2 regions of the Antribacter sp. NEAU-D49 genome follow, and region 2 is predicted to be linked to the other one. Evidence: riboswitches for the same ligand, from Rfam matches in the RefSeq annotation. Region 2 holds a riboswitch; the other holds the start of a gene.
What was found. Region 2 has a riboswitch for FMN ahead of pnuC (nicotinamide riboside transporter PnuC). Riboswitches for the same ligand answer to the same signal wherever they lie in the genome.

Region 1 (7,650 bases), on a different contig from region 2:
GTACGTGTACGCGGCGCTGCGCGCCGGTGCGCGCGGGTTTCTCCTCAAGGACGCCGGGGCGGCGCTGCTCACCCAGGCGGTCCACGCCGCGGCTGCGGGCGACGCCCTGATCGCCCCCAGCGTCACCTCACGCCTGCTGCGAGCCTTCGCCGACGGCGCCCCCGGGGCGCCCGGGCGCGGACAGCCCCCCGAGCAACCCCTCGAACCGCTGACCCGGCGCGAGGAGGAGGTCCTGCTGGCCGTCGCGCGCGGGCGAACCAACACGGAGATCGCGCAGGAGCTCTTCATCACGCTCAGCACCGTGAAGTCGCACGTGGCACGCCTGATGACCAAGCTCGGGGTGCGGAACCGGGTGGAGATAGCGCTCTGGGCGTACGACACGGGCCGGCTGCGGCGCGGCTAGTACTTTCGGCCGCCGGGGACCGGCCCATAGGCCGATGCCCCGCCACGGTCCGCCGCGCGAGGCTCCTGTCATGACCACCACCACAGCCAGCACCTCCCGCCGCGAGTGGCTCGTTCCCGCCGGGCTGCTCCTGCTCACCGTGATCCCGATGCTCGGGGGAGCGGTCCGCCTCGGCGACCTCGCCTCGAGCCCGGCCGTCACCCCGGAGAACGCGCGCTTCGTCGGTGACCCGCTGCCCGTCGTCGTGCACATCGTGGCCGCCGTGATCTACGGCGTGGGCGGTGCGCTGCAGTTCGCACCCGCCCTGCGGCGGCGGTCCTGGCACCGCAGGGCGGGCCGGGTCCTCGCGCCGGCGGGTTTCGCCGTCGCGCTCAGCGGCCTCTGGATGACCGCGGCCTACGACCTGCCGGACGGCCTGGAGGTCGTCAACGCCATGCGGTACGTGGTGGGTGTGGCTATGGCGGTGTTCGTCATCCTCGGCGTCCTGGCTGCCGTGCGGAAGGACTTCGTCAGCCACCCGGCATGGATGATGCGGGCCTACGCCCTCGCGATGGGCGCCGGGACCCAGGGCGTGCTCGGTATCACGGTGGCGCTGACGACGGGCGCCACGAGCCTCGACCCGGTTGCCAACACGTTCGTGATGGGCGGGGGCTGGGCGATCAACGTGCTGGTGGCGGAGTGGGTCATCCGACGGCGCCATTGACCCATGTCGCAAAATTTCATACTGCGACACGCCGGTGAAACGCGCATGGAGTCTTGAGGTGTCGCACGGATCCGAGGACGATCTGCCCATGCGACGGCGCAGCGGACAGTGGGCGGCAGCGACCCTGCCTGCCCTCGCGGGGACGGTACTGACGCTCGGCGGCTGCAGTCTGGACTCCGGGACCACCTGTGTCGACTGGGCCGTCTACAACACGCCGGACGAGGCCGCGGAGGGTGCGACGGTGGTGGTCCGGGCCAGCGTGGTGCGCGACGACGGCACCGAGCGCCTCTGGGGGGTCCGTGCCAACCGCTGGGTGGTCGAGGTCGACGAGGTCATCCAGGGAGACATGGCCGACGTCGAGGCGGGGGAGGAGCTCACGGTCGTCTCGACGCCGCGCACCTGCCACGCCGGCAACGAGACGTACCCCTCGGGGGACCCGCTGGACACCGAGGACGAGGTGATCCTCCTGGTCGAGGACGACCCGCATTTCGACGTGGTACGCACGCTCACGCCGTACGACGGCGTCGTGGAGCCGGCCCCGGACGGCGGGCTGCCGACGGTCTGGCCCAGCGGCCAGCACACCTTCTGAGGACCCCTGTCCTGACCGGAGTCGAACCCTTCAGAGTAAATAGTGTGCCAAGCGCCAAGAAACACGCCCACCGCAACGCACACCACCTCGCCACCAGCCCGGAAACCCAGGAGGGGGCCAAACGAGTGTGCGTCGTGACACACCCGGGCCTCAGGGACCGGCGGATGTGGCATCCTGGCCCGGCAAGCACACAGCACACGTGCTCCGGGGTCGGTGTAATTCCGAGCCGGCGGTGACAGTCCGCGACCCGCACTTCGGTGCGGTTGACCTGGTGGAACTCCAGGACCGACGGTGAAAGTCCGGATGGGAGGAAGCACGTGCGGCGCGCACCGCCCTGGGCGGTGCGCGCCGTGGCGTCGTGCGGCGGGGACTTCGCGTCCCTGCCTCCCGTCGTCGTACCCCGGAGCACCGACGCCCGGAGGACGACATGACGACCACCCCAGCCCGGCCCCACGCGCACTCGTCGAGCGCGCTGACGGACGGCCCTCCGCGGTGCAGCCCACGATCCCTGCGGAGGAGTCCTGATGTTCACCGGAATCGTCGAAGAGCTCGGCACCGTCACCGCGATCGGCTTCCCCGGGTCCGGCCCAGGTTCGAGTCCCGGTCCGAACGCGGGCCCGGGGGAGGACGCGGCCCTCACGGTCGAAGGTCCGCTCGTGGCGGGCGACGCCCGGCCGGGCGACTCGATCGCCGTCGACGGCGTCTGCCTCACGGTCCGCACGGTAGATGACGGCCGCTTCACCGCCGACGTCATGCCGGAGACCCTCAGCCGCAGCACCCTGGGCACGCTCGCCGCGGGCTCCCGGGTCAACCTCGAGCGTGCGCTGCCCGCGCACGGCCGTCTCGGCGGACACGTGGTCCAGGGTCACGTGGACGGCACCGCGACTCTCGTGTCCCGGGACCCCGGGCCACGCTGGGACGACCTGGCCTTCGCCGCGCCGCCTGAGCTCACCCGGTACGTCGCGGAGAAGGGCTCGATCGCCCTCGGCGGCGTCTCGCTGACGGTGACCTGGGTGACCGACGACGGCTTCGGCGTCTCCCTGATCCCCACCACCCTCGAGGCGACGACCCTGGGCGCTCTCGCGCCGGGCAGCACCGTCAACGTCGAGGTGGACGTGCTGGCCAAGTACGTGGAACGCCTCCTCCAGGCGGGGGCCAGGTCGTGACGGCCGCCTTCGAGGCCCTGCTCGAGCGGGCCCTGGTCGACCTGCGCGCGGGCCGCCCGGTCCTCGTCGCCGACGACGCCGGCCGCGAGAACGAGGTGGACGTGGTCCTCGCCGCGAGCGCCGCGACGACCGAGTGGGTGGCGTGGACGGTTCGGCACTCGTCGGGGTACCTGTGCGCGCCGTTGCCAGCCGGCCGGGCGGACGAGCTGGGGCTGCCGTTGATGGTGGCGGACAGTGAGGACCCGCGGCGGACGGCCTACGCGGTGGCGGTGGACGCGGCGACGGGGGTGACGACGGGGATCAGTGCGTCGGACCGGGCGCGGACGGTGCGGGTGCTGGCGGATCCGGGGTCGGGTCCGTCGGACCTGATCCGGCCGGGGCACGTGCTGCCGTTGCGCGCGGTGCCGGGCGGGGTGCTGGAGCGTCCGGGGCACACGGAGGCGGCGGTGGACCTGGCTCGGCTCGCGGGTGCGGGCGAGGTGGGGGTGATCGCGGAGCTGGTCCGGGACGACGGTGGCATGGTGCGTCTGCCGGAGGCGGAGGAGCTGGCCGCACGGGAGGGGCTGGTGGTCCTGTCGATCGCGGACCTCGTGGCGTGGCGGCGTGTGCATGACCCGGAGGAGCCGGCCCCGGCCGAGGCTCCGGCTCCGGTGCCCGACGACGTCCGTGGCGCCCGGGTGCGCCGGGTCGCCGAGGCGTCGCTCCCGTCGGAGCACGGGGAGCTGCGGATGATCGGTTACCGGGACCTGGTGACGGGCGTGGAGCACGTGGCGCTGGTTCCCGTGTCGTCCGGGTTGTCAGAAGCTCCCCGGCGTATAGACGGGGGAGCTTCTGACAACTCGGGTGGGGTGCTGGTGCGGGTGCACTCGGAGTGCCTCACGGGTGACGCCTTGGGGTCGCTGCGCTGCGACTGCGGCCCGCAGCTGCGGGAGTCGCTGGCGCTGGTCGCCCGCGAGGGCGGTGCGGTGGTGTACGTGCGGGGCCACGAGGGCCGGGGGATCGGGCTGGCGCAGAAGGTCGCGGCGTACGCGCTGCAGGACGGCGGCCTGGACACGGTGGAGGCGAACGTTGCGCTGGGGTTGCCGGCGGACGCCCGGGAGTATGGGGCGGCCGCGGCGATCCTGGCGGATCTCGGGCTGGGTCCGGTGACCCTGCTGACGAACAACCCGGAGAAGGTGCGGGGGCTGCGCGAGGCGGGGGCGGACGTCGTCGGCTCGCGGCGGCTGGAGGTGGGGCTCGGGGCGTACAACCGCGGGTATCTGGAGACCAAGAAGGAACGGATGGGGCACCTGCTGGAGCTGGTGCCCGCGCTGGGAGGCGGACGATGAGCGGAGCTGGAGCACCGGTGGTCACGGTGGACGGGACGGGGCTGCGCGTGACGGTGGTCGCGGCGAGCTGGCACGAGCAGGTGATGGACGGCCTGCTGGCGGGTGCGCGGCGGGCGCTGGCGGAGTCGGGGGCGGAGTGGACGGAGGTGCGGGTGCCGGGGTCGTTCGAGCTGCCGGTGGCCGCGGCCCGGGCGGCGGCCGCGGGGGCAGACGCCGTGGTGGCGCTGGGGGTCGTGATCCGTGGCGGTACGCCGCACTTCGAGTACGTGTGCTCGGCGGCGACGTCGGGCCTGACGGAGGTGAGCGTGCGCACGGGTGTTCCGGTGGGATTCGGGGTGCTGACGTGCGACGACGACCAGCAGGCCCTGGACCGGGCGGGTCTGGAGGGGTCGCGCGAGGACAAGGGCGCGGAGGCGGCCCTGGCGGCGGTGGCCACGGCGGTCACGCTGCGGGGTGAGCTGGTCCCGGGGGAGGTTGCGGAGCGGTCCGTGTGACTGCCCGCACAGCGGACGCCCGCGGCGCGGGCGTCCGTCCCGACTACGCTGGTTCTGTGAAGACCTTCGACTCCCTGTTCGCCGAGCTGTCCGACAAGGCCGCATCCCGCCCCGAGGGCTCGGGCACCGTGGCACAGCTGGACGCCGGCGTGCATGCGATCGGCAAGAAGGTCGTGGAGGAGGCCGCCGAGGTGTGGATGGCCGCCGAGTACCAGAGCGACGCGGAGACCGCCGAGGAGATCTCCCAGCTGCTGTACCACCTGCAGGTCCTCATGCTGGCGAAGGGTCTGACCCTGGAGGACGTGTACGCGCATCTGTGAGCGTCGCTGACGCTCACCCGCTCGTCCACGTACCCCTGAGAGGAATCAACCCCGTGCTGCGAATCGCTGTCCCCAACAAGGGCTCCCTGTCCGAGCCCGCTGCCCAGATGCTGCGTGAGGCGGGCTACCGCCAGCGCCGTGACACCCGTGAGCTGGTGCTCGCCGACCCCGACAACGACGCAGAGTTCTTCTTCCTGCGCCCGCGCGACGTCGCGGTGTACGTCGGGACCGGCACGGTCGACGTCGGCATCACCGGCCGCGACCTCATGCTCGACTCCGGCTCCTCGGCCGTGGAGCACCTCGGTCTGGGCTTCGCCCGGTCCACGTTCCGGTTCGCCGCGCCGGCGGGCACGGTCACCTCGGTGGAGCAGGTCGCGGGGCTGCGGGTGGCGTCGTCGTACACCACGCTGGTGCGTGACCACCTCGCGAAGCAGGGCGTCGAGCCTGCGGCGATCGTCCACCTGGACGGAGCCGTGGAGTCGTCGGTCCAGCTCGGGGTGGCCGACGTGATCGCCGACGTGGTCGAGACGGGCACCACGCTCCGCGCCGCGGGGCTGGAGGTGTTCGGCGAGCCGATCCTCCGGTCGGAGGCCGTGCTCATCCGCCGGGCGGACGCGGAGATGCCGGCCGGGCTCGAGATCCTCACGCGCCGGCTCCAGGGTGTTATCACGGCCCGCGAGTACGTCCTCATGGACTACGACGTCCCGGTGTCGCTCGTGGACGCCGCCGTCGCGGTCACCCCGGGTCTGGAGTCGCCCACGGTCTCGCCGCTGCACGACCGCGAGTGGGCCGCCGTCCGCGTCATGGTGCCCCGGTCGCAGACCAACCGGGTGATGGACGCCCTGTACGACGTGGGTGCGCGCGCCATCATCGTCACCTCGATCCACGCGAGCCGGCTCTAGCCGAGGAGGGCGAGGGCGTGCCGACGGGAGCAGGGGACCGGTACCGCGTGTTTCGCGGCAGGTGGACCACGCCCGTCGCGTACGCCCTGGCGGTCGCTCTCGTGGGCGGCAGCACCGTCCTCGCCCTGTCCGCGCGGGGCCTCGGCACCGACCCGGTCAACCGCGCCTCGTTCATCGTGTTCGGGCTCTTCTGCGCGGTGATCGCCTGGCGTTTCGGCGCGCTCCGCGCAGTCCCGGACCCGCAGGGCCTCACGGTGATCAACTACGTCCGACGTCGGAGGCTCGCCTGGGCGGAGATCGTCACCGTGCGCTTCGGGTCGGGGGACCCCTGGGTCCACCTCGACCTCGCCGACGGGTCCGTGCTCGCCGTCATGGGGATCCAGCGGTCCGACGGCGAGCACGGCATGGGCGAGGCACGCCGCCTCGCGGAGCTCGTCTCCGAGCACGGTGAGGCGGCGGAACCGGACCGCTGACCCGTCGCGTCCCGGGCGTGCAGACGACTGTGGCCGGTCCTGGGATCAGGACCGGCCACAGTCGTGTGCTCAGCCCGGGGTCACGCCCCGGGGCGGGCGGTACGTGCTCAGTACGAGCGGGTGCGCGCCGGGCGACGCTCCGACGAGGAGCGCGACTCGTAGTGCGACGGGCCGCGCGGGCTGCGCGGGCGGTCGTTGTCACGCGACTCGCGGGCGTAGCCGCCGCTCGAACGGGCCGGGGCGCCACGGTCGACGGTGATGCGCAGCGGCTTGCCGGCGACGCGGGCCCGGGACAGGCGGTCCAGCGTGGCCTCGTCGAGGTTCGCCGAGATGTCCACGATCGAGAACGTGCCGAAGATGTCGATCTTGCCGACGTCGGCGCCGGTCAGGCCGCCCTCGTTCGTGAGGGCACCGACGATGCCGCCGGGCTGGACGCCGTGCGTGTGCCCCACAGCGATGCGGTAGCGCGTGCCGTTGGCACGGTCGCCGCGCTCGGCGCGGTGCGGACGGTCACCGGTCCGGTCGTGGCGCTCGGCGCCACGGGTCTCGCGGCGGGCGGCGTTCGCACGGCTCTCGGCGCGCTCACGCTCGAACTCCTCCTGCTCCTCGCGGGCACGAGGGCCGTCGTCACCGACGGAGAGGGCGGCGAGGGCGGCGGCGAACTGAATGACGTCGTCGGGCCCGGCCGTGTTCTCCGCGAGGTACGTGCGGATCAGGTCGGCGTACAGGTCGAGACGACCGGCCTCGATGCGGCCGGCGACCGAACCGAGCAGGTGGGAGACCTTGTGGGCGGAGACGTCGCGGGGCGAGGGGATCTCCACCTCCTCGAGCGTGGCGCGGATCGTGCGCTCGATGCTCTTGAGCTTGCCGCGCTCGTGGGGCGTGACGAACGTCAGCGCCTCACCGGTGCGGCCGGCCCGGCCGGTGCGGCCGATGCGGTGCACGTACGCCTCGGGCTCACCCGGCACGTCGAAGTTCACGACGAGGCCGATGCGGTCGACGTCCAGGCCGCGGGCCGCGACGTCGGTGGCGACGAGCACGTCGAGGTTGCCGGCGCGGAGGCGCTCGACGATCTTCTCGCGCTCCTTCTGCGCCACGTCACCGGAGATGGTGGCGGCGGAGATGCCCTTCTCGACCAGGGCCGAGCCCACGTCCTCGGCCGCGCCACGGGTCCGCGTGAACACGATCGCGGCGTCGGCGTCGGAGGTGGCCAGGACACGCGTCAGCGCACCGATCTTGTGCCGGAACGGCACGATCGCGTACGTCTGGCGG
Region 2 (7,650 bases):
GCCGCGCCGATCGGAGCGAGGAACGCGAAGCTGGAGCCCAGGTAGCTCGGCAGGCGGTTCCCGGTGATCAGCAGGAACGCCACGGTGCCGATCGCCGAGAAGAACAGCGTCGTGGCCGGCGGGAAGCCGGTCAGGATCGGCACCAGGAACGTGGCGCCGAACATGGCGACGATGTGCTGCAGGCCGATGCCGATGGTGCGCGGCCACGTGAGCCGTTCCCCGGGGGCGACGACCTCGCCCGGCGCGACGCGCGCCCCGTCGCCGTGGGTAGTCCAGCCCAGCTTCATTCCGACTCCTCAGGGTTGTTCAGGGTGCTCAGCCGAGCTGCGGCCGCACCTCACGGGCGACCAGGTCCAGGTGATCGAGGTCGTGCAGGTCCAGCACCTGCAGGTAGACGCGCGACAGGCCGGCGTCGCGCAGGGCGACGAGACGCTCCGCCGCCTCCGCGACGGTGCCGGCGACGCCGTGCTCGCGGAGCTCCGCGGGCTCCCGGCCGATCGCCGCGGCCCGGCGGGTGAACTCCGCCTCGTCCGCGCCGACGGCGACCACGAGCGCAGCCGAGAAGGTCAGCGTCCCCGGGTCGCGCCCGGCGTCCTTGCACGCGGCCCGGATCACGTCGAGCCGTGCGGGGATGGAGTCGATCTCCGGGAACGCGAGGTTGAACTCGTCGGCGAACCGGGCGGCCAGCGCCGGCGTGCGGCGAGGCCCGCCGCCGCCCACGATCACCGGGATCTTCTCCTGCGCGGGCTTGGGCAGCGCGGGCGAGTCGGTCAGCGTGTAGTGCTCGCCCTCGAACGAGTACGTCGAGCCCACCGGCGTGCCCCACAGGCCGGTGAGCACCTCGAGCTGCTCCTCGAGCAGGCCGAAGCGCTTGGCCGGGAAGGGGATGCCGTACGCGGCGTGCTCGGCCTCGAACCAGCCGGCGCCGAGGCCGAGCTCGACGCGCCCGCCCGACATCTGGTCCACCTGGGCCACCTGGATCGCGAGGACGCCGGGGTGGCGGAACGTCGCCGACGAGACGAGCGTGCCGAGCCGCACGGTCGACGTCTCGCGGGCGAGCCCCGCCAGCGTGGTCCACGCGTCGGTGGGGCCGGGCAGGCCGTCGCCGCCCATCGCGAGGTAGTGGTCGGACCGGAAGAACGCGCTGAACCCGAGCGCCTCGGTCGCCTGCGCGACGGCGAGCTGGTCGTCGTAGGACGCGCCCTGCTGGGGCTCGGTGAAGATGCGGAGGTCGAGGGTCATGAGAACTCGGGCCTTTCGGTACGGCTGCGCTTGAGCTCGAAGAAGTGGGGGTACGCCGCGAGCGCCAGCGCCCCCTCGAAGATCCGCAGCGCGTCCTCGCCGCGGGGGATGCGGGTCAGCACCGGGCCGAAGAAGGCGACGCCGTCGACGTGGAGGGTCGGCGTGCCGACGTCCTCCCCGACGGGGGCCATGCCGGCCTTGTGGCTGAGGGCGAGGGCCTCGTCGTAGGCGTCGGAGCCTGCGGCGTCGGCCAGGGCTGGGGGCAGCCCCGCCTCGGCGAGCGCCGCGGCGGCGACGGACGCGTAGTCCGTGTCGCCCTGGTTGTGGATCCGGGTGCCGGCAGCGGTGTAGAAGGCCGAGAAGGCCTCGGGGCCGTGGTCGGCCTGGACCGCGGCGGCCACGCGGCCGATCCCGCGCGACGCGTCGATCTTGGCGCGGTAGTCGGCGGGGAGCTCACGATCCTTGTTGAGCAGGTACAGGCTCATCAGCTTGAACGTGAGCTCGACCTCGCGCTGCGCCGCGACCTCGAGGGCCCAGCGGGACGTGATCCAGGCGAAGGGGCACAGGGGGTCGACGTACACGTCGACGACGGGAACGGTTGACTCGGTCACGATCCGCACCCTAACGCGACCAGAGGCGCGGTAGCCTGCCTGGCATGACTGCCGTTCGTACTCACACGCACGCGCAGGCGGTCGACGCCGCGATCGACCTCTTCACCCGGCAGGGGTACGAGAGGACCACCGTCGAGGAGATCGCCGACGCCGCGCGCGTGAGCAGGGCGACGTTCTTCCGCCGGTTCCGCTCCAAGGAGGACGTCGTCTTCGCGGACCACGAGCTGCTGCTCGAGGAGGTGGTCGTGATGCTGGCCGCGACCCGCCCGGAGGCACGGCAGAGCGAGGAGTCGATGGCCGACGTCGGCCGCGCCTGGGACCCCGACGTGGACCCCTACCTGGAGGTCTGCCGGGCGGCCCGGATGGTGTTCGACCACCACGTGGGCCAGCGGGAGACGTCCCTGGCCCGCTACGCCCTGCTCCAGCAGGTGCCTCAGCTGCGCGACCGCGAGCTCGTGACGACGCACCGGTACGAGCGGGCCTTCACGCACTACCTGCGCGACACCCTGTCGCCCGACCGGTCCACGTCGACCGCGTCGATCGCGTTCGCCGCCTCGGTCGTGGCCGTGCACAACGCGATCCTGCGGCGCTGGCTCCGCAACCCCGGCCTGGACCTGCGGCCGGACCTCGAGGAGGCGTTCGCCGACCTGCGCCGTGCGGCGATCCTGGGCTCCGGCGGGACGGCTCCGGCGGGCGGCCAGGCGCCGACGGGCCGCCGGGTCGTCGTCGCCGTCGTGGACGCCGCCGCGGGCGCCGACGAGGTGGCCCGCGCCGTGCGCGACGCGCTCGGCTGAACGGCTTTCTCCCGCGGAATGCCGCCGTGGCATCCTGTGTTCCAGTAGTCGTTGTGCATCACGCACGCACGTGCTCCGGGGTCGGTGTAATTCCGAGCCGGCGGTGACAGTCCGCGACCCGCGCTTCGGTGCGGTTGACCTGGTGGAACTCCAGGACCGACGGTGAAAGTCCGGATGGGAGGAAGCACGTCGGCGCGCCCCTGCCCTGGGGCGTGCCGTTCCCCGGTGTCCCGTTGCGGCAGACCGGGAGGAACCATGGACATCATCCGCTGGCTGTTCGACGCCACGTTCACCGTCGGCACGGAGCACATCCTGTGGCGCGAGGTGATCGGGAACGCGTTCGGCCTCGCCTCGGCGCTCGGCGGCCTGCGCCGCAAGGTGTGGGCCTGGCCCGTCGGCATCGTGGGGAATGTGCTCCTCTTCACAGTGTTCCTGGGCTCGTGGTTCGGCGGCTCGCCGCTGCCCGACATGCTCGGGCAGGCGGGGCGCCAGGTCATGTTCATCGCCGTCTCCGTCTACGGCTGGGTCCGCTGGCGCCAGGCGCAGCAGGCCGACGGCGGCGCGGGGGCCGTCGCGGTGCACCCGCGGTGGGCGTCGTGGGCCGAGCGGGCGGGGATCGTCGTCGCGATGGCGGCCGGCACGTTCGGCTTCGCCTGGGTCTTCGGCCGGCTCGGCTCCTGGGCCCCGCTGCCCGACGCGTGGATCTTCATGGGCTCCCTCCTCGCCACCTACGGCATGGCGAAGGGGTGGGTCGAGTTCTGGCTGATCTGGGTGGCGGTCGACGCCGTCGGGGTGCCGCTGCTGCTCGCAGGCGGGTACTACGCGACGGCCGCGATGTACCTGTTCTACGGCGGCTTCACCCTCGTGGGCTTCTTCGTCTGGTGGCGGGTGAACCGCCTGGAGCGCCTCGCGTCGGCGGGGGCCGCGGACGGTGAGCCGGTGCGGGCGTGACGGGGCCCGCTCTGCCCGGCCGCCCCGTCCGGGTCGGGGTCGTCGGCTCGGGCTTCCGGGCCCGGACGATGCTGCGCGTGCTCCATGCTCTCCCGGGCCGCTTCGAGGTGGCGGGGGTCGCCACCCGCAACGCGGCCGACCGGGAGGCCCTCGCCACGTCCGGCCTCCCGGCGGCAGGCCTCCCGGGGCTGCCGGCCCCGGTGTTCGCCTCCCCCGACGACCTCGTGGCGGGCGGCGCGCCGGACTTCGTGGCGCTGACCCTGCCCGCGGGCGCGGCCCAGCCGGTGGTCCGGTCGCTCGCGGCGGCGGGTGTGCCCGTGCTCCAGGAGACGCCCGCCGCGGGGACCGTCCCCGAGCTGGCGGCGCTCCAGGAGCTGGTCGACGGCGGCGCGTGCATCCAGGTCGCCGAGCAGTACCACCTGGAGCCGCTGGTCTCCGCCCAGCTCGCGGTCGCCGCGTCGGGCCTGCTGGGTGCGGTGACCGACGCGCACGTGAGCGTGGCCCACGACTACCACGGCCTGTCGGTGCTGCGCCGGGCGCTCGGCGCCACCGCCGACGACGCGGTGATCACGGCCCGCCGCGACGTGCGCCGCATCGCCGCGAGCCCCGGCCGGGAGGGTGACCCCGAGGGCCTGTCGCTCGTCGGCACCGTGCACAGCACCGCGTGGCTCGACCTCGGCGACCGGCTCGGCGTCTACGAGTTCGACGACCAGCAGTACCGCTCCTGGGTGCGCTCGCCCACGCTCGTGGTGCGCGGCCCGCTCGGCGAGGTCCGCGACGAGACGGTCCGCTACGTCACCCCCGACGGCACCCCGGTCCGGTCGCGCCTGGAGCGGGTCGCCGCCGGCGGGGCAGGCAGCCACGAGGGTCTCTTCCTGCGCGGATACCTGTTCGAGGGCCGGTGGGCCGACCGGAACGACCTGCTCCCGGCCCGTCTCGCCGACGACGAGCTGTCGATCGCGCGCCTCTTCGACCGCATGGGCCGGCACGTGCTGGCCGGCGGCCCGGCGCCCTACGAGGTGGCCGAGGCAGCGCAGGACCAGTACCTCCAGCTCGAGGTGCGGCGGGCCGCAGAGACCGGCCTCCCGGTCCGGACGTCCCCGCAGCCGTGGGCGCACTGGCGCGGCTGCCCGGGCCACGGAGAGACACGCCCAGTGATACGCAGTCTCGCTTGACCTGATACCACGTACCGGCGCACGATGACTTCATGACGCAGACTCCTGGGGTGACGGCGCCCGCCTACGACGTGGCTCAGCCGCTCGACATCGACTTCGCCGGTGCGTTCGCCGGGATCACGGAGGAGGAGCGGGCCCACCAGCTCGCCGTCCGCCAGTTCGTGCAGGACGAGGTCCTGCCGGTCATCGACGGCTACTGGGAGCGTGCCGAGGTCCCCTTCGACCTCGTCAAGCGCCTGGCCGAGCTGGACTTCCTGCGCGACGGCGTGGACGTGCCCGGCCACCCCACGGTCAGCCTGATGGCCGAGGGCCTCGCCGCCATGGAGATGTCGCGCGGCGACGCGTCGGTCTCCACGATCTGCGGCGTGCAGGGCGGCCTGGCGCTGCGCTCGATCGTCATGCTCGGCTCCCCGGAGCAGGTGGAGCGCTGGGCCGAGCCCATGGCGCGCGGGGAGATCCTGGGTGCCTTCGCGCTGACCGAGCCCACCCACGGCTCGGACTCGGTGTCGCTCGAGACCACGGCCGTGAAGACGGTCCGGGACGGCGTGGAGGGCTACGTCCTCAACGGCGAGAAGAAGTGGATCGGCTTCGGTTCGTGCGGCGACATCACGGTGGTGTGGGCGCGCCTCGTCGGCGAGGGCGGCGACAACCAGGTGCACGGCTTCGTCGTGCCGCAGGACGCCCCCGGCTACACGGGCACCACCATCGAGGGCAAGGTGTCGCTGCGCGCCATCTGGCAGGCCCACATCCTGCTGGAGGACGTGTTCGTCCCGGCCGAGAACGCCCTCGTCGGCGCCCGGTCGTTCAAGGACACCAGCCGGGTGCTGTTCGCGACGCGCCTGGGGGTCGCCTGGTCCGCCGTCGGCCAGGCCGTGGCCTGCTACGAGGCCGCGGTGGCGTACTCGAAGCAGCGCATCCAGTTCGGCCGCCCGCTGGCGGCGAGCCAGATGGTGCAGGAGCGCCTGGCGAAGATGCTCTCCACCCTCACCCAGATGCAGCTGCTCGTGGCGCAGCTGACCCGTCTCGACGAGGCCGGCAAGCTCACCGGGCCGCAGGCGTCGCTCGCCAAGTACACGACCACGCGCGGGGCCCGAGAGATCGCCGCGTCCGCGCGCGACATGCTGGGCGGGAACGGCATCCTGCTGCAGAACCGGGTGGCCCGGCACTTCGCCGACATCGAGGCCCTGCACACGTACGAGGGCACCGAGAGCGTCCAGGCGCTCATCCTGGGCCGCGAGATCACTGGTCTTTCCGCCTTCGTGTGACCGTCCGTTCCCGCGGACCGGGGGTTAGCCCTACCCTCGGTCTGTGGGACCACCGGGTGCCCTTCCCCGCAGGCCACGGCCTACTGTCGGTCGCATGGAGAATCCCCGTGCCGCCGCCGAGGCACCCTCGCCGGACCTGGCGCTGGTCGCGCCCGGCTGGGCGTCCCGAGACGGCTTCTTCGCGGCGCCGTTCTCCCCGGCCACCTGGCGGGCCGTCGCCCAGGTCTGGGTCAGCTGGGCCTGGATGCTGACGGCCGGTCTCGTCGTGGTCGTCCTCGTCTCCGCCGGTGCCGGGGCCGTGCCCGCCCTGGGCGCAGGCCTGCCGCTGCTGGTGCTCGCCCTGTACGCCGCCCGCTGGTTCGCCGCGACCGAGCGCGCCCGCCTCCTGCTGCAGACCGGCGTGGACGTGGGGCGCCCGGAGTACCGGACGCCCCGCCGCGCCGGGGTCTGGGCCGCCTGGTGGACCGTCCTCACCGACGGCCGCACCTGGGCGCACGTCCTCTACGCGTTCGTGGGCGTCCTGCTCACCTCGGTCACGGCCGGCCTCTCCATGACCGCGGCCGGCGGGGCTGTGGCCTTCCTCCTGTTCCCCGGCTGGGGTCGGACCGACCTCGACCTCGGCCTCGACGACCAGCCGTTCGTCGTCGAGGCGGCCGGAGCGGTGGGCGCCGGGCTCGTCCTGACCTGGGTCGCCGCGCTCGCCGCCCAGGGCGGCACCCTGCTCCTGGTGCGCCTGGCGCGGACCCTGCTCGGCCCGTCGGCCTCGCAGGCGGCGCGCGCCGCGCAGCAGGTGGCCGAGCGCCGCGCCGTCGTGCTCCAGACCACCCGCACCCTCGCCGTCGACGCCGCCGACACAGAGCGCCGCCGCATCGAGCGCGACCTGCACGACGGCGCGCAGCAGCGCCTCGTCGCCCTGGGCGTCGAGCTCGGCAGCGCCCGGCGCCGGGCCGCCGCCGACCCGGAGGCCGCTGCTGCCGCCCTGGAGCACGCGCACCGCGAGATCAAGGAGACGCTCTCCGAGCTGCGTGACCTGGTGCGCGGCATCCACCCCGCCGTGCTCGCCGACCGCGGGCTCGACGCCGCGCTCTCGTCCCTCGCGGCCCGCAGCCCCGTGCCCGTCCGCGTCGACGTCCCCGACCCGGACTCCCTGACCCAGGCCGGCCCCACAGCGCAGGCCGCCGCGTACTTCGTCGTCGCCGAGGCCCTCACCAACGTGGCCAAGCACGCCGACGCGCAGAGCGCGGCGGTCCTTGCGGAGATCGTCCCGGGCGCGCCCTGCCGGCTGCGCGTCGTCGTGTCCGACGACGGCTGCGGGGGCGCCGACCTCGCCGCCGGCAGCGGGCTGCTCGGCCTGCGCGGCCGCGTGGCTGCCCTCGACGGCACGTTCCAGCTCTCGAGCCCTGCCGGTGCCGGCACCCGTCTCACCGTGGAGGTGCCGTGCGCATCCTGATCGCCGAGGACTCCGTCCTCCTCCTGGACGGGCTCACCCGTCTGCTCACGACCGAGGGGCACGAGGTCGAGGGCTTCCGCACGGCGGACGAGCTGGTCCACGCGCTCTCCGCGCCGGACGCCGTCCTGCCCGACGCGCTGATCACCGACGTCCGGATGCCGC

Region 1: another riboswitch for FMN. It lies ahead of AC060K_RS08480 (riboflavin synthase); the one in region 2 lies ahead of pnuC (nicotinamide riboside transporter PnuC).

Annotation. Positions count from the first base shown of each region.
Region 1 is NZ_JBXTSN010000008.1:53,483-61,132, forward strand. Features, by position in the region: gene AC060K_RS08465 (response regulator transcription factor) at 1-403, shown strand, start outside; gene AC060K_RS08470 (DUF2306 domain-containing protein) at 474-1,106, shown strand; gene AC060K_RS08475 (hypothetical protein) at 1,195-1,695, shown strand; FMN riboswitch at 1,891-2,016, shown strand; gene AC060K_RS08480 (riboflavin synthase) at 2,220-2,861, shown strand; gene ribB (3,4-dihydroxy-2-butanone-4-phosphate synthase) at 2,858-4,189, shown strand; gene ribH (6,7-dimethyl-8-ribityllumazine synthase) at 4,186-4,683, shown strand; gene AC060K_RS08495 (phosphoribosyl-ATP diphosphatase) at 4,740-5,003, shown strand; gene hisG (ATP phosphoribosyltransferase) at 5,057-5,905, shown strand; gene AC060K_RS08505 (PH domain-containing protein) at 5,923-6,378, shown strand; gene AC060K_RS08510 (DEAD/DEAH box helicase) at 6,486-7,650, opposite strand, start outside.
Region 2 is NZ_JBXTSN010000021.1:41,222-48,871, reverse strand. Features, by position in the region: gene AC060K_RS16025 (uracil-xanthine permease family protein) at 1-287, opposite strand, end outside; gene AC060K_RS16020 (LLM class F420-dependent oxidoreductase) at 316-1,242, opposite strand; gene AC060K_RS16015 (mycothiol-dependent nitroreductase Rv2466c family protein) at 1,239-1,853, opposite strand; gene AC060K_RS16010 (TetR/AcrR family transcriptional regulator) at 1,898-2,647, shown strand; FMN riboswitch at 2,714-2,839, shown strand; gene pnuC (nicotinamide riboside transporter PnuC) at 2,903-3,598, shown strand; gene AC060K_RS16000 (Gfo/Idh/MocA family protein) at 3,595-4,773, shown strand; gene AC060K_RS15995 (acyl-CoA dehydrogenase family protein) at 4,806-6,038, shown strand; gene AC060K_RS15990 (sensor histidine kinase) at 6,133-7,488, shown strand; gene AC060K_RS15985 (response regulator) at 7,476-7,650, shown strand, end outside.